DNA from 3 places in the Brevibacillus sp. NPDC003359 genome. Region 3 is predicted to be linked to each of the others. Evidence: predicted binding sites of a transcription regulator. Region 3 holds the regulator's gene; each other region holds the start of a gene.
The links. Region 3 encodes CtsR, which represses protease genes until heat stress. Its sites were predicted from a motif close to ATGGTCAATAAAGGTCAAACA; they were not measured.

Region 1 (6,476 bases), on a different contig from region 3:
GACGACAGAGGAACGCACAGCTCGCTTCCGTTGTACACTGGCGCTGGTGATTCCAGGCGAAGAGCCAATCATTGCCACTGGTTCTTGTGAGGGTGTGATCGCCCGTGAGCCAAAAGGGACAAACGGCTTCGGGTACGATCCGGTATTCTACATCCCATCGATGGACAAAATGATGGCCGAACTCATGCCAGAAGAAAAGAACCAGATCAGCCACCGCGCTCGTGCCATGCAGCAACTGCTTGACATCATCAAGTAGACAAGAGAGAAAACAGGAGAGTGAGGCGTGATGGGAATTCTCATCATGAGCGATAGTCACGGCTTGGTTCGGGAAGTAAGCCAGGTCGTCAACCGACATCATGTCGAAAAAATTTTGCATTGTGGCGATTTTTGTGTCGACCATAAGCGCGAGCCGTTTTCCAACATGACGCTTGTCAGAGGCAATTGCGATTCGACACAAGATGTGCCGACTGAGCAAGAGACCGAATGGCGCGACCTTCACATCCTGCAAACGCACGGGCATCTTTTCGGAGTGAAAGGCTCTCTTCTGCGCCTTCATTACCGTGCAGAAGAGGTCGGGGCAAATGTAGTCGTATTCGGTCACTCTCATGTACCAGCCTGTGGCGTTGAGAGAGATATCTTGTTTCTGAATCCGGGTAGCCTGCAAATGCCGCGTGGATTTCACGTACCGACATATGCTCTTTTAGAAGAGACAGGCACGAGTCCGACTGAGGTTTACATATCCGTCGACTTTTATGACCATCTAGGCAACCCGGTTCCGCAATTGGGAGGGAACTATTCTATTCGTCGCCGAGTGAGGTCTTCTTGAAAACTAAAAGATTTGTGCTATACTAGAATGGTTATAATGGCTAGAATATTATCATCCGAGCCTGCGAAGATACCATGGCGCGGCTGGCGATGTTCTGTTGATTCGATTTAGGAGGGGAAGTTTACGTGGCAGCAAATTGGGAAAAGGTAGAGAATAACCAGGGAGTCCTGACGATTGAAGTAGATGCTACGCAAGTTGACGAAGCATTGGATCAAGCGTTTAAAAAAGTGGTTCAAAAAGTTCAAGTTCCAGGATTCCGTAAAGGAAAAGTACCACGCAAGATGTTCGAATCCCGTTTTGGTGTAGAATCTCTGTACCAAGACGCTCTTGACATTCTGCTTCCAACTGCATACGGACAAGCTGTTCGTGAAGCTGGTATCGAGCCAGTTGATCGTCCAGAAGTAGACGTAACGCAAATGGAACAAGGGAAAAACCTGATCTTCAAAGCGACTGTAACTGTGAAGCCTGAAGTGAAGCTGGGCGACTACAAAGGTCTGTCCATCGAAGAAAAAGACTTCTCTGTAACAGAAGAGAGCGTTGACGCTGAACTGAAGCGTATGCAAGAGCGTCATGCTGAGCTCGTAGCAGTAGAAGAGGGTGCCGCACAAACAGGCGATATCGCTATCATCGATTTCGAAGGCTTCCAAGACGGAGTAGCTTTTGAAGGCGGTAAAGCGGAAGATTACTCTCTGGAACTGGGTTCCGGTACTTTCATCGCAGGGTTCGAAGAGCAATTGGCTGGCCTGAACATCGGCGAAGAAAAAGAAATTACCGTAACTTTCCCTGAAGAGTACCACTCTCCTAACCTCGCTGGTAAAGAAGCGGTATTCCAAGTGAAGCTGAACAGCCTGAAGCGCAAAAACATGCCTGCTTTGGATGATGAGTTTGCCAAAGACGTGAGCGAGTTCGACACGCTGGAAGAGCTGAAAGCAGACACCAAGAAAAAACTCGAAGAAAAAACTGCGCAAGAAAAAGATCAATATGTTCGTGAACAGCTCGTTCTGAAAGCAGCTGAAAGCGCTGAGATCGATCTGCCAGCAGTAATGGTTGAGCATGAATTGGATCAAATGGTAAATGAATTTGGCCAACGCCTGCAATACCAAGGAATGACTCTGGAGCTGTACTACCAGTTCTCCGGCATGGATGAGAGCCAACTGCGTGATCAATTGCGTGCAGACGCAACATCCCGCGTTCGCACTTCCTTGACTTTGGAAGCAATCGGTAAAGCAGAAAACATCGAAGCAACAGAAGAAGACGTAAACGCAGAACTCGATAAACTGGCTGGCGTATACGGCCGCCCAGCAGATGAACTGCGCAAAATCTTCTCCGCACAAGATGGCATGGTTGCTCTGTACCGCGATGTGCAAACTCGCAAAACAGTAGATTTGCTGGTTGCAGAAAGCAAAGTAACAGCATAAGCTTAGAAGAACGCATGATTGGTCAGTGGGCAGGCTAACCCTGAACGCTGACTGTCAAGACCACAAGGCACGAGTGTATCGTGCCTTGTTTTTCCACCATTGACTTTTTTCGGCAAAGGAGGAAAATACATAATGTTGATCCCTATGGTCATCGAGCAAACAAGCAGGGGCGAGCGCTCCTACGATATTTACTCGCGCCTCTTGAAAGACCGGATTATTCTCTTGGGCACCGAGATTGATGATGAAATCGCCAATCTGGTTGTCGCCCAGCTGCTTTTCTTGCAGGCAGAAGATCCGGACAAAGACATATCGCTATACATAAACTCTCCAGGTGGTTCTGTTACAGCAGGAATGGCCATCTATGACACCATGCAGTACATCAAACCGGATGTATCCACGATTTGTGTGGGCATGGCTGCCAGCATGGGTGCTTTCTTGTTGGCTGCTGGTGCCAAAGGCAAGCGCTTCGCTCTGCCAAATGCCGAAGTGATGATTCACCAGCCACTCGGTGGTGTGCGCGGGCAAGCAGAAGACATCCGCATTCATGCGGAATGGATTATGAAAACGAAGCGCCAGCTGAATGAGATTTTGTCTGAGCGGACAGGTCAGCCTTACGAACGTGTAGAGCAAGATACAGACCGCGACAATTTCATGAGCGCAGAAGAAGCAAAGGCCTACGGATTGATTGACTCTATTATTGAACGCAAAAACTGACCCGTTGTGAGGTGAAGCGCATGTTTAAGTTTAACGACGACAAAGGCCAACTGAAGTGTTCCTTCTGCGGCAAGTCCCAGGAACAGGTGCGCAAGCTGGTAGCTGGTCCTGGTGTTTACATTTGTGACGAATGTATCGAACTGTGCAATGAAATTGTACAGGAAGAGCTGGGCACTGAAGAAGAAATCGATATGAAAGAAATTCCAAAGCCAGTGGAAATTCGCAAAATCTTGGACGACTATGTTATCGGTCAAGATATGGCGAAGAAGTCCTTGTCTGTAGCGGTGTACAACCACTACAAACGGATTAATTCTGGGGCGAAGATCGAGGATGTGGAGCTGCAAAAATCCAACATCATGCTGATCGGTCCGACTGGTAGCGGAAAAACGTTGCTCGCGCAAACATTGGCGCGCATTCTGAATGTACCTTTCGCGATTGCGGATGCAACTTCTTTGACAGAAGCAGGCTATGTGGGTGAAGACGTTGAAAACATTTTGCTCAAGCTCATCCAGGCTGCTGACTATGATGTCGAGAAGGCTGAAAAAGGCATCATTTACATCGACGAGATTGATAAGGTAGCCCGCAAATCGGAAAACCCATCCATCACACGTGATGTATCTGGCGAAGGCGTTCAACAAGCGCTCTTGAAAATTTTGGAGGGTACCGTTGCGAGTGTTCCACCACAAGGCGGACGCAAGCATCCTCATCAAGAGTTCATCCAAATCGACACCTCGAACATTTTGTTCATTTGCGGCGGTGCATTTGATGGCGTCGAGCAAATTATCAAGCGTCGTTTGGGTAAAAAAGTCATCGGTTTCGGTGCAGACTTCGGCGATGGCGTAAAAGGCGATCTGAAAGCCGGAGAATACCTGAAATACATTTTGCCGGAAGACCTGCTGAAATTTGGTCTGATTCCGGAGTTCGTCGGTCGTTTGCCAGTTCTGGCTACCTTGGAGCCGCTGGATGAGGAGACGCTCGTGCGTATCCTGACAGAGCCGAAAAACTCTTTGGTGAAACAGTACCAAAAACTGCTGAGTCTCGACGGTGTTGAGCTAGAGTTCGATAACGGAGCGCTCATGCAAATCGCTAAAGAAGCGATTAAGCGCAACACTGGTGCGCGCGGACTGCGTGCGATTATCGAACAAATCATGCTCGATATGATGTATGAACTTCCTTCCAGAGAAGACGTCAACAAGTGCGTGATTACCGAAGAAACGGTACGCGACAAAGTGAAGCCGCAACTGTTGACCAAGGAAGGCCAGGAATTGCACGAAGAAACAGCATAAGCATCGTATACAAAAACCATCTCGTTATAAGCGAGGTGGTTTTTTTGTTGTTGGTTTACGTCCACGCTTGCGGGGCAATACTACTTGATATCGTTCAAGAGAAGATTTTACATATGCACAAAGCGGTTATGAACGTGATCCCCTCTTTTCGGGGGATGAAAGTTGACCGTAAGCGAAGACGCATGGGAGGGACTGCATATGGACTATACGACATTGGTCATTGCTGTCATTGAAGTGGTTGTTGGTATCGTGATCGGCACCTACTTTTGGAACTTGCTGCGAGCGCAGAGAAACACGAAAACCTCAACCGAAAAGGAATCGCGCAAGGATCTTGATTCTATTCGTAAAATGAGAATGGTTGCGTTGACAGAACCACTGTCAGAGAGAACAAGACCAGCTACTTTGGCAGAAATTGTAGGACAAGAAGATGGGCTTCGCGCGTTGCGTGCCGCTTTGTGTGGTCCCAACCCACAGCATGTCATTATTTATGGACCGCCTGGTGTAGGCAAGACCGCAGCGGCTAGGGTCGTGCTGGAAGAAGCGAAGAAAAATCAGCTATCCCCGTTTTCTTCGGATGCCAAGTTTATTGAAATCGATGCGACGATTGCTCGTTTTGATGAGCGCGGGATTGCTGACCCGCTAATCGGCTCCGTACATGATCCCATCTATCAAGGAGCAGGCTCACTTGGACAGGCTGGTATTCCACAGCCAAAACCAGGAGCTGTGACAAAAGCGCACGGTGGCATGCTTTTTCTTGATGAAATAGGGGAACTTCATCCTGTTCAGATGAATAAATTACTAAAAGTTCTCGAAGATCGCAAAGTCATGCTGGAAAGTGCTTACTACAGCGAGGAAAATAACCAAATTCCTTCGCATATTCATGACGTTTTCAAATACGGTTTGCCCGCCGACTTCCGTCTGGTTGGAGCGACGACGAGGTTGCCTGAAGAACTGCCTCCTGCTCTTCGTTCCCGTTGCCTGGAAATCTTTTTTCGCCCATTGAAGGCTGGAGAAATTGGGAGTATCGTGCGTACGGCTGTGCCTAAAATGAATATGGATATAGAAGACGGCGCTGTTTCCGTGATCGAGCGTTATGCGACCAATGGACGTGAAGCGATCAATACACTGCAAATCGCTGCGGGAATAGCCTTAACTGAAGAGCGCAAAGACATCCAGGCTGCAGATGTGGAATGGGTGATGCACAGCAGTCAAAAATCGCCGCGTCCCGAAAAGCAGGTGCATGATACGCCGCAGGTCGGATTGGTCAATGGTCTTGCTGTGTACGGTCCGAACATGGGCAGTGTGATGGAGCTGGAAGTGACCGCTTCTCCAGCCGCTGTTCTAGGTCAAGGTCGATTGGCGATGACAGGAATGGCTGAGGAAGAGGAAATGGGCAGCCGCAGCCGGACGATTCGCCGAAAGTCGATGGCAAAAGGATCGATCGAAAACGTTTTGACTGTCCTGAACAGAATGGGCGTCCGTCCGTATGATTATGATCTGCATATCAATTTTCCGGGAGGCAGCCCTGTGGATGGGCCTTCTGCGGGAATTACCATTGCAACAGCGATCTACTCTGCGATTTTGAATCAGCCTGTCGATAATTTACTGGCTATGACTGGCGAAGTGAGTATTCATGGGAAGGTAAAGCCGGTTGGGGGTGTAGTTGCGAAGGTGGAGGCAGCCAAACAAGCCGGAGCGACCAGAGTCCTCATTCCACAGGAAAACTGGCAGAGCATTTTTACTGACATGAAAGGGATTGAGATCATTCCAGTGTCCACGGTCTCTGAAGTAATCGAGCTAGCTGTACCGCAAGCTACCATGCAAGAAGAAGAGGCAACGGGATTTACTTTGCAAATCCCAGCAGAGGATCTCGCTTCCTCTCCGGTATCACTGTAACAGTCGGGTATGCTCGCGGATTAGACATCGGATTGTGTTTGCGCTACAATGGAAAAAAGCTTCTGCTTGCAAAGAGCCTGAGGCCTTGCCCGGCCTGAAACGAGCTCCACAAAAATGATTGCGTATGATCTTTTTTGTCTCGTTTTTTGGGCCGGGCGGGCGTTTAAAAACGGCTTTGAGGGCCGTTTTTGTCTGTTATAAGGCTCTTCGTAAGAGGGTAGATCAACAAGGAGAGGTGCATCCGCTTGGGCGAACGTTCCGGTAAACGAGAATTACCGCTTCTCCCGTTGCGAGGATTGCTTGTTTATCCGACAATGGTACTCCATTTAGACGTTG
Region 2 (6,476 bases), on a different contig from region 3:
AAAAGAACAACGTCTACATTGTGCGTATTCCGAATAAGGCTAATGAGATCTTGCAAGACTTGGGCATCATGGATCAAAGCCTGTCATTTATCCCAGGAATCGCTCCTGAGATCGTGAAAAAGTCCTGTTGCCGCGCTGCTTATTTGCGGGGGGCTTTTTTGGCGGGGGGATCTGTTAATCATCCAGAGGCATCCAGCTATCATCTGGAGATTTTCACTTCCTATCAGGATTTTTGCGAAGCATTGACCAAGATCGCCAATCGGTATAAACTAAATGCCAAGTGCATCGAGCGGAAAAAAGGGTATGTTCTCTATATTAAGGAAGGCGAGAAGATTACAGAGTTTTTGAGCTTGATTGGGGCTCATCAGGCGCTTCTGTATTTCGAGGACGTCCGAATCGTAAAGGACATGCGGAACTCAGTAAACCGTTTACACAATTGTGAAATCGCCAACATAAACAAAACGGTGAATGCAGCCACCAGACAAATGGAAAATATTCAGCTCATCGATCAAGAGATGGGATTGGAGAATTTGCCAAGGCGTCTGCGCGAGGTCGCGGAGCTTCGAGTGGCTCATCCTGACATCAATTTAAAAGAATTGGGCGAGATGGTGCCGAGCGGAATAGTGAGCAAATCGGGTATTAACCACCGCTTGCGAAAAATTAACGAAATCGCTGACAAAATACGAGAAAAACAAAATATTTCGATGTAGATGCATGATATACTAAAGGATAATAGTCTATAAGTAAGGAGGTCCATTCATGGTTCAACAGCAGGTTGTGGTTCAGTTAAAGACCGGTTTGCAGGCTCGTCCAGCAGCTTTTTTCGTACAAGAGGCTAACCGTTTTGCATCCGAAGTATTCGTAGAAAAAGGCAACAAAAAGGTCAATGCGAAAAGCATCATGGGTATCATGAGCCTCGCAATCAGCTCTGGAACGGAAATTACCATTTTGGCAGAAGGGCCGGATGCCTCCCAGGCAGTCACTAGCCTTACGAATCTGGTAAGCAAGGAAGAATAGAGTCACGAGAGACACTTTTCCCTTTAGGGAGGTGTCTTTTTTTGTTGATGTCCATGTATCAATTCACTTCGTGCAGGGCATTTCTAACCATGTAAATTGCGTGAAGGAGGAATCAGACATGAGTAACCGTGATTCGTGTCACGAAGGCCGCGATTGCTTTGATATGGACATTGACCGGATGATTAACGAGGGACTAGGGGGCGGAATCGTTTCTGATCAGAACGGCCTGATTGAAGAGACGAGTGTAGACACGATGACAGGGGCATCGTCAGCCAAGCAGGCCCTTGAAGATGAGCAATAGGGAGCCGCTTATGAATGTAACGAGAGCACAAGCCATTATGAGCTCCGACGAACATATCAAGGTAGAGTACGAAGGACAAGCCGTTTGGATCGATGCTGTAGATGAAAAAACGTCAACAGCACGTGTGCATGAGGAAAAAAATCCAGGGCATAGCCGGACAGTCTATGTCAGTCAGTTAATGGAAGTATCACAATGACCCATGGAAAAGGCCGAGCAAACCAAGGGATGCCTCTTGGTGTTTGCTCGGCATACAAAAAACACTCGGCCAGTAGCTTTGGCACGAGTGCTTCTTTTTTACGACGTATCTCTTATTTTTTGGAAGACGATTCGGAAGTGATTACTTTGTCAATCAATCCGTACTCTACTGCTTCTGCGGCAGAGAGGAAGTTGTCGCGATCGGTATCCTTTTGGATGCGCTCCAAAGGCTGTCCAGTGCGTTCAGCCAAGATGGTATTCAGATGATCACGCATCTTCAAAATACGTTTTGCGGCAATCTCAATGTCGCTCGCTTGACCTTGTGCGCCACCCAATGGTTGGTGGATCATGACTTCACTGTTTGGCAGAGCAAAGCGCTTGCCTTTTGCCCCAGCAGCCAGCAGGAATGCTCCCATAGAAGCAGCCATTCCGATACAAATGGTGGACACATCAGGCTTGATGAAGTGCATAGTATCGTAAATCGCCATACCAGCAGTAATAGAACCGCCTGGGCTGTTTATGTACAAGTGAATGTCTTTCTCCGGATCTTCCGCCTGAAGGAACAACAACTGTGCCACAACGATATTGGCTACGGTGTCGTTGATTGGGGTTCCCAGAAAGATGATGCGGTCTTTGAGCAGGCGGGAATAAATGTCGTAGGCACGTTCCCCGCGGTTGGTCTGTTCAATGACGGTTGGAATTAAATTCATATGCATCTAGTCTTCCTCCTCTCTTTGTAACAATATCATACACAAAAGGTCAATGAAGGTCAAACACATAAGTGCGCGCCCTCACTACCATGTTTGCCAATTTCCCTCTGTCTAAACCTACGCTAAAAAGAAAACATTCATTCCTTGGAATTCTCGTCAGCTTCGGTCAAATCGACGGCGAGTTTCAGCGTGGCCTTCATCTTTCTCCCCTTGATGATTGTATACTCATCGACTTGCTTGGCTTGCAGCTGATTAATGGCTTCCGCCAGCTCCTGCTGGTCTTTGTATGGTTCAATGGTCAATAAGCATTCTTCGTCACTAGCCTCTTGATAAATGAGAAAAAAACGTTCCCCTGCCATGGCAAGCCTCACTTTCGAAAGTTATCCACAATGTTATGCACAGGTTGTGCACAAAAACATTTGTTCGTGGGATATATTTTTACCTTAGTCTGGTCATGTTTGGGAAGAGTATTACATAGGAAATGTATGGAATGTAAAAGAAGGAAGAAAAATTGGAATTCGTTTTTTAGGGTGTCTATTATGCTTCGCAAGTTTTCGACAATGATGCTGACATCAGCTCTTCTAACAGGAAGTGCAGCGGCAACGGCTGCGTTTGCCCAAACTGCTCCTGCACCTGTACAGCAACAAAAAATCAAGGTTCAGCTAAACGGCAAGGAGTTCCCATTCCCACAAGAAATCGTTACTGAGAATGGTGTTGCGTATGTACGAAAACAAAAACTTGCTTATAAAAAACGGCAAAGAAACCAGTGTAGCAAATCCGCCACGTCCAATGACCGGAGCAGTACTCGTTCCTCTCGTATTCATCGCCCAAGAATTGGGTGCAAAAGCCTTCCAATTAATTCCTAAAATGAATGGGATTCTTCTCAACAAGATAGCCACTTCTATGCGTAGAAGTGGCTATTTGCTTCATGCAACTCGTGTTACGCCTCTATTAGCAGACAGCGTTAGAGGTTTTTTGATTGATTCTTCTTTCAATGATTTCTATTGCAAATTTTCTAAAATATCCTACAATAAGATTGTGATTCATAGTTTGCTCATAAATAAAGAGGGGGAAGTTTTGCTATGAAAAAACAGAAATCATTGTCGATACTGGCTGCGACATTTGCTCTGAGCACATTGCTCGCGGGCTGCGGTGGAGGTACGGGCGGACAGAGCGCGACACCACAGCCGAGTAACAATAGCGGAGGAAGCACGGGCGGAGCTACTGAAAAGCTCGTGATTGCTGTAGTTGGTCCGATGTCTGGACAGTACTCCGATTACGGAAGCACAGCAAAAGCTGGTGCGGAATATGCGTTGAAAGAAAAGTTGGAGGCATTCAAGGCACTTGGCTTTGACGTTCAATTGTCCGCTCAAGACGATCAAGCTGACCCAAAACAAGGGGTAGCAGTCGCGCAAATGTTGATTTCGAACCCTGATGTAGTCGGGGTAGTAGGCCATGCTACAACAGGTGCTTCGATTACGGCAGCAGCGCAATACGAGCAAGAGAAGCTCGTGATGGTATCTCCTTCCGCAACGGGATCAGATTTGACTGAGCAAGGCAAGAAGATCGTACACCGCATTTGTGCGCGTGATGATCAACAAGGCTCCAAGGCCGCTGTTTTTGCCAAAAATCAGTTGAATGTAAAAACGGCTTTCGTCATGCATGACAAGGCTGCTTATGGGCAAGGACTTGCGAAAGAAGTGAAAAAGCAATTTGAAAAAGACGGTGTACAAGTTCTCGGCTTTGAAGGGGTAACAGCAGGCGAGAAGGATTATAGTGCGATCATCACTCAAATCCTTGCGAAAAATCCAGAGATGATCTACTTCGGTGGATATTACTCTGATGCAGGGATCATCGTGAAACAAGCACGTGAAAAAGGCTTCAAAGGTGTCTTCATGGGTGGCGATGGCTACGACTCCGCTGACATGGTGAAAATTGCTGGTGCGGAAAATGCCAATAACGTAGTCTTTACTTCTACTGTTGGCGATATTGGTGCTACCGAAGAAGGTAAGAAATGGATCACTGACTTCGAGAGCGCAACTGGCAACAAGGTAGGGATCTTCACTTCGTTTGGTTATGACTCCATGGGTGTTATGCTGAACGGTCTGGAAGAAGCGATCAAAGCAAACGGCGGCAAAAAGCCAACTCGTGAACAAGTGCTGGAAGCTGTTCACAAAACCAAAGATTATAAAGGCAAATTCGTCAACGTAACGTTCAATGATAAAGGCGACAACGACTTTGCTTCCGTATACGTGTACAAGTATGAGGACGGAAAGAAAGTATTCATGGGTGAAGCAAAGTAATTCTTCATTATGAATGAGCCGTTTGGGACATACTACGTTTGGCATGAAGACCAGAATGAAAAGGAAGGGATTCTAATGTCAAACAATCGAAATACGAAGAATGGCGGCAACCAAGGACACAGCAGCAAGACGCAAGGCACCCAGAAGCAAAAGTCCGAAAGAGATCGTAACCTGAATAAGCAAGATCCACAATAATAAGCAAAAAACCCACCTGGCCCGGCGTTGAGCCCGCAGGTGGGTTTTTGCTTGGTTATACTCGTTGCTTGCTGGGCAGACGCTGTTCCGGATGACCATAGCCCTGATGTTGTCTGTTTCGCAGGTTTTTCGCTTGGGATTCGCGAATTTTGGCCACGAACTCACTCGTGCTCATTTTGGTGAAATCCATAGGGCACCTCCGCTGATGATGGGATGTAGACCTTTCTAGGATGACCCAATTTGGTCCTGTACAATCGGCAATGTGATCTCTACCACTGTACCTTCGTGCTCCCTGCTTTTAATTTCCAGGCTGCCGTTATGGTCTTTCATGATTTTGCTGCTGATCATGAGACCAAGACCTGTTCCGTTTTCTTTTGTTGTGAAAAAGGGGGCACCCAGCTTGTGAATCATTTCTTCGGAGATTCCACAGCCAGTATCTGTGAGCGAAATGAGCACCTGATGATTGTCTTTTAAAGAGGTGGCAAGATGAACCTCACCATGTCCTTCTATCGCTTCGATCGCATTTTTAATGATGTTGATAAAGACCTGCTTGAGCTGGTTCTCTTCTCCTTCAATGATCGGATGGTAATCAAATGCGGTACGGAAATCGATGTTTTTCAGATTTGCTTCCGAGCTCAATAGTGCCAAGACGTTTTCCAGCAAAGGGATGAGCGGAAGAGGCTTGATTTGAATGCTATGTGGCTTTGCTAAGACTAGCAATTCACTCACAATGAAATTGATTCGGTCCAGTTCAGAGAGCATGATGTCGGCGTACTGCTGATTATCATTCATGCTCGGATAAAGAAACTGTATAAAGCCTCTTAAAGATGTTAGCGGATTGCGAATCTCATGGGCGATTCCAGCAGCCAGCTCCCCAATCACGGACAGCTTCTCAGCCTTCCGCAATAACTCCTCGTTATTTCGGCGTTCTGTAATATCCCGCGATACGATGATAAAGCCATCACAGTCTCCCGTTTTCGTCAGGATGGGGGCACCCTTTGATTCGAGAACGATCCATTTGTTATTTTTGGTTTGGAAACGGAACTCGCATATCTTTGGTTCTTGGGTCCCCAGTAAATAATGAAAGTGGTCAATGACCGTCTGGCGATCTTCAGGATGAATGTCGGCAAAGGTGAGCTGACGGCAATTCTCTTTCGTTTCCATTACGCGTGAATGAGAAGGGGAGAGATAGAGGATATCTCCGTGTTTGTCTGTAATTAGAATGAGATCATCTGTGTATTCCGAGATGATTTTGTTTGTTTTCTCGCTTTTGAACAAGGCAGCCTCAGAGTATTTGCGTTCCGTGACATTACGCGAGACTAACATAATGTTTTGGACGTCCCCTTCCGCGCTTAGAATGGGGATACCGCGTGTTTCGAAGGAGGCCTCACTTCCATTCTTATCCATAGAGCGCGTCTCGAAATGGACGGGTTGTTTCGTTGCCACGATCTCTTGAAATTTGTCCTGGAACAGAGGGATATCTTCTGGATGTGTGAGTTGCAGATTGTTAGGGGAGGTAACCTCGGCTGGAACAAATCCCAATTGCTCGATTGATGGGGATGCATAGATGCGTCGCATGGATAAATCATAAATCGTCACGATATCCTGGGTATGATCGATGAGGAGACGATATCTGGCTTCGGTTTGGCGCAAGGCCTCTTCAATTTTTTTGCGGTCGGAAATGTCACGGGTGATACAGGAAGCTCCAATAATTTTTCCCGTTTCGTCTTTAATCGGAGCTGCAGATAGAATGAC
Region 3 (6,476 bases):
GTGGATTATATGCGTAGAATGGGACAAAAAATCTCGAAGCCAGATGCAGCACAACGAATTACCGAGTTTATCATGGATGATATGAAGATGTTGCCTGGAGAATTAGAATAGCTGCCTAGCCAGACAAAACGGAGGAACCTATGACTGTACCATTCGCCATACTATTTGATATGGATGGCACGTTACTGCAAACAGAAAAACTGTCGACCCCGGCATTTATTCGAACGTTTGATCAGCTTCGTCAAAAAGGGCTATGGCAAGGGGAGACCCCTGACGAAGGTGAACTGATCAATGTACTGGGAATGACGATCGAGCAGATCTGGGACAAATTGTTGCCGGGCGCGAGTGAGGAAGCAATTCGCTCAGCAGACGCCTTCTTGCTAGACAATGAAATCCAGTTACTCAAAGAAAGAGTGACTGACCTATATCCGGATGTAAAATCAACCTTGGAAAAGCTGCGTGAAAAAGGATTTGCTTTGTTTGTAGCAAGCAATGGGCAGGAAGAGTACATCGATGCCATTTGTCAGGAATACGAGTTAAAGCCGCTGATGACCGACCTGTACTCCGCTGGCCGTTTCCGTACGCATTCCAAAAATGACCTGGTTGCAAAATTGTTGTCTGATTACAAAATCGGGCAGGCCGTCATGGTAGGAGATCGTCACTCCGACGTGGAAGCAGGCAAGATAAACGGCTTATTTACCATTGGATGCGACTTTGGTTTTGCCAAACCAGGCGAGCTTGATGGTGCAGATGTCATCATCACCAGCTTCTCTCAGCTACTGAATCATGTGCCAGCAATCGACACCAATACACAATAACAAACATAAACCATTCCTCAGGGAGTGGTTTTTTTGTTGATCATGTCCAAGTTTCAAGCGACCTTCTTTTGCCCACACTAGAATGTGTAAGGGACACTTGCGGGCACGCACTAAACCCATTATAATTAACGTCAAAGATAGTCAAAGTCAATAGGTAACCATAGAAAACAACACAGAGGAATAGGAGGCGATGACTTGCGTAACATCTCGGACATCATTGAACATCACTTAAAAAGCATCATTACAAACAGTCCCAATGGATCGATCGAGATTCAGCGTAGTGAGCTTGCCGACCATTTTCAATGTGTGCCGTCTCAGATCAATTACGTCATCAATACGCGCTTTACCGTTCAAAAAGGATACAGTGTAGAGAGTAAGCGCGGGGGCGGCGGGTATATTCGCATACGCAAGGTGCAGATTGTAAGCAAAGCACGCTTGCAGGAATTGCTAACAGAAGAACTGATTGGTGAGAGCATCACTCAGAGCGTGGGAAATGCGATCGTAGAAAGACTATTGGAGGAAGGATTAGTCAACATCAGGGAAGCCACCTTGATGAAAATCGCTACCTCGCGAAACGTATTAACGCTAGAAGCTGAATTGCGGGATCGTTTGCGGGCAAATATTTTAAAGCAGATGATCGCAGCAATCCTGTTGAAGTAAAAGGAGGTATGATGGAATGAACTGTGAGGAATGCGGAAAACGACCGGCGACACTTCATTTGACGAAAATCGTCAATGGCGAAAAAACCGAATACCATATTTGCGAGCAGTGTGCTCATGAAAAAGGGGACGTCTTTACCGGCTTTCACAACTTCAGCATCAACAATCTCCTGTCAGGACTTTTAAAATTTGATCCCATGCAAAAGAATGGACGCGAAACGGCATCTAATAAGCCGCTTCAATGCGAAACATGTGGACTCACATATGCTCAATTCAGTAAAAGCGGCCGATTTGGCTGTAGTGATTGCTACACTTTTTTGGGTGATCGACTGGACCCACTTTTCCGCCGGATTCATGGAAACACACAGCATAGTGGAAAAGTACCAGAGCGAACCGGTGGCAAATTGAAGATCCGCAAAGAGCTGGAGCAACTAAAGCAAGCGTTGCAAAGTCATGTCGCCAGTGAAGAGTTCGAGAAGGCAGCAGAAATGCGTGATCGAATTCGAGCATTGGAACAAAAAATGGCCCAATCGTAGCAAGGGAGGTTAGCTGGTTATGTCCCAGAAGCAGTTTATGCAAAACCCGTGGAGCAATTGGATGAAAGGAGAAGGTCCTGATTCCGACATTGTCATTAGTACACGGCTGCGTATCGCCCGTAACCTACGCCAGCACCCTTTTCCGTTATTGGCAACGGACTCGCAGGGCGAGGAAGTCGTCAGAAAGGTAACAGAAGTAAGCGATTCGGAAGCCATGCGCAAAAAGCTTAAGCTTCAGGTCATCCATATGGACCAAATAAACCCGTTAGAAAAACGCGTGCTCGTAGAAAAGCATCTGATTAGCCCTCATCTGGCAGAGGAATCTCGCAAAGGTGCCGTATTGCTTCGTGAAGATGAGTCCGTCAGCATTATGGTTAATGAAGAAGACCATATTCGAATACAGGTACTATTACCCGGGTTTCGTTTGAACGAGGCATGGGAATTAGGTACGAAGATAGACGACATATTTGAGAAAAACTTGAATTATGCGTTCGACGAAACAAGAGGTTATCTTACAAGCTGCCCAACTAATGTGGGGACGGGAATTCGTGCATCTGTGATGTTGCACTTGCCCGCTCTGGTGATGACGCAGCAGATCAGCAGAATTTTACAGGCAATTAATCAAGTTGGTCTAGTTGTTAGAGGAATTTATGGAGAGGGCAGCGAAGCTCTAGGGAATCTTTTTCAGTTATCTAATCAGGTCACGCTGGGGTTGTCTGAGTCGGATATCCTTTCCAATCTCTACGGTGTAGCCAGACAGATTATTGAGCAAGAACGTGTGGCACGTACTTATTTGCTGGAGCATACCCGGGTTTCTTTGGAGGATCGGATTTTTCGGTCGTATGGTATCCTGATGTACGCCCGCACGGTAGAGTCCAAGGAAGCGGCTCAACGCCTGTCTGATGTACGTCTGGGGATTGATCTAGGGATCATTCCAAATGTATCTCCGCTGGTCTTAAACGAGCTGTTGGTCACGACACAGCCAGGTTTTTTACAACACCACGCTGGACAAAAGCTCACTCCGGACCAACGAGATGAAAGAAGGGCAAGGCTAATCCGAGAACGTCTGCGCGTAGTCGAATCACAAGAGTAATCGTAATGGTATCACGCAATTGTTAACCATATAGAGAAAAAACACGGTTATACGGAGGTGTACGATATGATGTTTGGACGTTTTACAGAACGAGCACAAAAAGTACTGGCGCTTGCCCTGGAAGAGGCGGTTCGTCTCGGACACAAAGATATTGGGACAGAGCATGTGCTGCTGGGACTTATTCGAGAAGGCGAAGGGATTGCGGCGAAGGCACTGCAATCACTTGGGCTTGGCCTCGATAAAATCCAGAGTGAAGTGGAGTCGTTAATCGGGCGAGGAACAGAGCAGTCCGGTAGTAATTACACACCAAACTATACACCTCGCGCCAAAAAGGTTATTGAACTATCGATGGACGAAGCCCGCAAGCTGGGTCATACCTATGTGGGGACTGAACATATTTTGCTTGGCTTGATCCGTGAAGGAGAAGGCATTGCTGCGAGAATCATGAACAATCTGGGCGTTAGCCTGAACAAGGCACGTCAGCAGGTGCTCCAGCTTCTTGGTAGCTCGGAAATGATGGCATCTCATCAACCGTCTGGAGGGAATCCAGCGGCGAATACGCCGACATTGGACGGTTTGGCTCGGGATCTGACTGCGATCGCTCGTGATGGCGGGCTGGACCCGGTCATCGGTCGTCAAAAAGAAATCGAACGTGTGATCCAAGTACTTAGCAGACGCACCAAGAACAACCCTGTTTTAATCGGGGAGCCTGGCGTAGGGAAAACAGCTATCGCAGAAGGTCTTGCTCAAAAAATCGTGAACAACGAAATTCCGGAGACGCTTCGTGATAAGCGCGTCATGACACTCGATATGGGAACCGTTGTTGCGGGAACCAAGTATCGGGGTGAGTTCGAAGATCGTTTGAAAAAAATCATGGACGAAATTCGCCAAGCAGGAAACATCATCCTGTTTATTGATGAGCTGCACACCTTGATTGGTGCAGGCGGAGCAGAAGGCGCAATTGATGCCTCCAACATTTTGAAGCCTGCTCTGGCACGTGGCGAGCTACAGTGCGTAGGTGCCACTACGCTGGATGAATATCGCAAGTACATCGAAAAAGACGCGGCACTAGAGCGTCGTTTCCAACCGATTCGGGTTGATGAACCGACAGCGGAAGATGCCATTCGTATCCTGCATGGCCTTCGTGATCGTTACGAAGCCCACCATCGAGTCAAAATTACCGATGAAGCAATTGAGCAGGCAGTAAAACTGTCTGACCGCTATATTACGGAGCGCTTCCTGCCTGACAAGGCCATCGACTTGGTCGATGAGGCGGCTTCCAAAGTTCGCTTGCAATCCTTTACAGTTCCGCCAAACCTCAAAGAGTTGGAGGCACGTCTGGAAGAGGTGCGCAAGGAAAAAGATGCTGCAGTGCAATCTCAAGAATTCGAGGAAGCAGCAGCACTTCGTGATCAGGAGCAAAAACTGCGCGAAGAACTGGATAAAACGAAAAAAGACTGGAAAGAGCGCCAAGGCCAGCTGAACATGGAGGTTACGCCAGAAGACATCGCGCAAGTAGTGGCGAGTTGGACGGGTATTCCAGTGTTGAAGTTGAAGGAAGAGGAAACAGAGCGCTTGCTGAAGATGGAAGAGATTTTGCACGATCGTGTCATTGGTCAGGATGAAGCAGTCAAATCCATCTCGCGTGCAATCCGCCGTGCCCGTGCTGGTCTTAAAGACCCAAAACGCCCGATCGGCTCGTTTATCTTCCTGGGACCTACTGGTGTGGGTAAAACCGAATTGGCTCGTGCCGTGGCAGAGACGCTTTTCGGCGACGAGGATGCAATGATTCGTGTAGATATGTCCGAGTACATGGAGAAGCATTCCACCGCTCGTCTGGTAGGGGCCCCTCCTGGCTACGTGGGCTTTGACGAAGGCGGTCAGCTGACCGAAAAAGTGCGTCGCAAGCCTTACTCTGTCATTTTGCTGGACGAAATCGAGAAAGCCCACCCAGACGTATTTAACATCTTGCTACAAGTGCTGGATGATGGTCGTCTGACAGACTCCAAGGGCCGTACCGTTGATTTCCGCAATACGGTTGTCATCATGACTTCCAATGTCGGAGCCAACATGATCAAGAAAAATACGACGCTCGGCTTCACGACCAACGATTCGGAAAGAAAGTATCAGGATATGAAGGACAAAGTCATGGATGAGCTGAAAAAGAGCTTCCGTCCTGAGTTCTTGAACCGTATCGACGAAGTCATTGTGTTCCACTCTTTGGAGCAAGAGCACATCGAACAAATCGTATCTCTCATGACAGACGATCTGCGTAAACGTTTGAAAGAGCAAGACATTGATTTCCAATTGACCGAGGAAGCCAAGAAAGTATTGGCAAAAGAAGGCTTTGATCCTGCCTATGGGGCGCGTCCTCTGCGTCGTGCTATCCAGCGCCACATCGAGGATAATTTGTCCGAGGAATTGCTCAAGGGCACGATCAGTAAAGGCGATACCGTCAATATCGAGGCTGAAGAAGGCAAGCTGGTTGTCAAGCGCCTTGAAAAAACGAAATCGTAAGCTGGTTGAAACGTAATAGAATGCCTCCTGATTCGGGAGGTATTCTTTTTTTGGGTGCGTAATTATGATAAAAGTAGAGAAAGAAATCGAAGTGAGGGTGCGATAATGTCAAAGTATAAAACGAAATACGCGTGTCAAGAATGTGGCTATGAATCGCCAAAATGGATGGGAAAATGCCCGGGGTGTAGCAGCTGGAACACCTTGGTAGAGGAAGTGACGGTAAAAAATGCACATCGTCACGAGGGGATGAGCGGCGGCCAGCGCCAATCTGCAATTCCATTGACCCAGGTTGCCAGTGAAGAAGAGCCGCGCATGGATACGACGATCGGAGAATTGAATCGTGTTCTCGGTGGAGGACTTATTCCGGGTTCACTTATTTTGGTCGGGGGTGACCCCGGAATCGGAAAATCGACATTGCTTTTGCAGACATCTTTTGCCTTAGCTCATCAAGGGGCAAAGGTTCTCTATGTATCTGGAGAGGAGTCGGCAAAACAAATCAAAATTCGCGCGGATCGACTCCATTTGCAAACGCCGCCGATGTTTGTATTGGCAGAAAATGATTTGGATTTGATCGAACAGCATATTAATCAAGTAGACCCGGATGTACTCATTATTGACTCGATCCAGACAGTGTTTCACCCGACGATCCAATCAGCTGCGGGAAGTGTCGCACAAGTGCGGGAGGCGACAGCCCAATTGATGCGGATTGCAAAAGGGAAAGGAATTGGCACCTTCATTGTCGGTCACGTAACCAAAGAAGGCTCCATCGCTGGTCCGCGTATGCTTGAGCACATGGTGGATGCTGTTCTCTATTTTGAAGGGGAGCGACACAATACGTTTCGAATTTTGCGCG

Region 1: the regulator CtsR is predicted to act here: its motif matches at 2,331-2,351, upstream of clpP (ATP-dependent Clp endopeptidase proteolytic subunit ClpP).
Region 2: the regulator CtsR is predicted to act here: its motif matches at 2,269-2,289, upstream of clpP (ATP-dependent Clp endopeptidase proteolytic subunit ClpP).

Annotation. Positions count from the first base shown of each region.
Region 1 covers NZ_JBIAOR010000002.1:274,681-281,156, reverse strand. The annotation lists gene ACFYU8_RS10950 (XTP/dITP diphosphatase) at 1-256, shown strand, start outside; gene ACFYU8_RS10945 (metallophosphoesterase family protein) at 287-826, shown strand; gene tig (trigger factor) at 952-2,244, shown strand; gene clpP (ATP-dependent Clp endopeptidase proteolytic subunit ClpP) at 2,377-2,958, shown strand; gene clpX (ATP-dependent protease ATP-binding subunit ClpX) at 2,979-4,244, shown strand; gene lonB (ATP-dependent protease LonB) at 4,443-6,140, shown strand; gene lon (endopeptidase La) at 6,386-6,476, shown strand, end outside.
Region 2 covers NZ_JBIAOR010000006.1:218,641-225,116, reverse strand. The annotation lists gene whiA (DNA-binding protein WhiA) at 1-710, shown strand, start outside; gene ACFYU8_RS17610 (HPr family phosphocarrier protein) at 760-1,017, shown strand; gene ACFYU8_RS17605 (hypothetical protein) at 1,136-1,318, shown strand; gene ACFYU8_RS17600 (H-type small acid-soluble spore protein) at 1,329-1,514, shown strand; gene clpP (ATP-dependent Clp endopeptidase proteolytic subunit ClpP) at 1,627-2,229, opposite strand; gene ACFYU8_RS17590 (hypothetical protein) at 2,361-2,582, opposite strand; gene ACFYU8_RS17585 (stalk domain-containing protein) at 2,944-3,309, shown strand; gene ACFYU8_RS17580 (branched-chain amino acid ABC transporter substrate-binding protein) at 3,306-4,526, shown strand; gene ACFYU8_RS17575 (DUF4023 domain-containing protein) at 4,777-4,911, opposite strand; gene ACFYU8_RS17570 (PAS domain S-box protein) at 4,947-6,476, opposite strand, start outside.
Region 3 covers NZ_JBIAOR010000022.1:55,960-62,435, reverse strand. The annotation lists gene ACFYU8_RS29110 (MGDG synthase family glycosyltransferase) at 1-111, shown strand, start outside; gene ACFYU8_RS29105 (HAD hydrolase-like protein) at 141-818, shown strand; gene ACFYU8_RS29100 (CtsR family transcriptional regulator) at 1,014-1,478, shown strand; gene mcsA (protein-arginine kinase activator protein McsA) at 1,495-2,013, shown strand; gene mcsB (protein-arginine kinase McsB) at 2,033-3,106, shown strand; gene ACFYU8_RS29085 (ATP-dependent Clp protease ATP-binding subunit) at 3,173-5,623, shown strand; gene radA (DNA repair protein RadA) at 5,729-6,476, shown strand, end outside.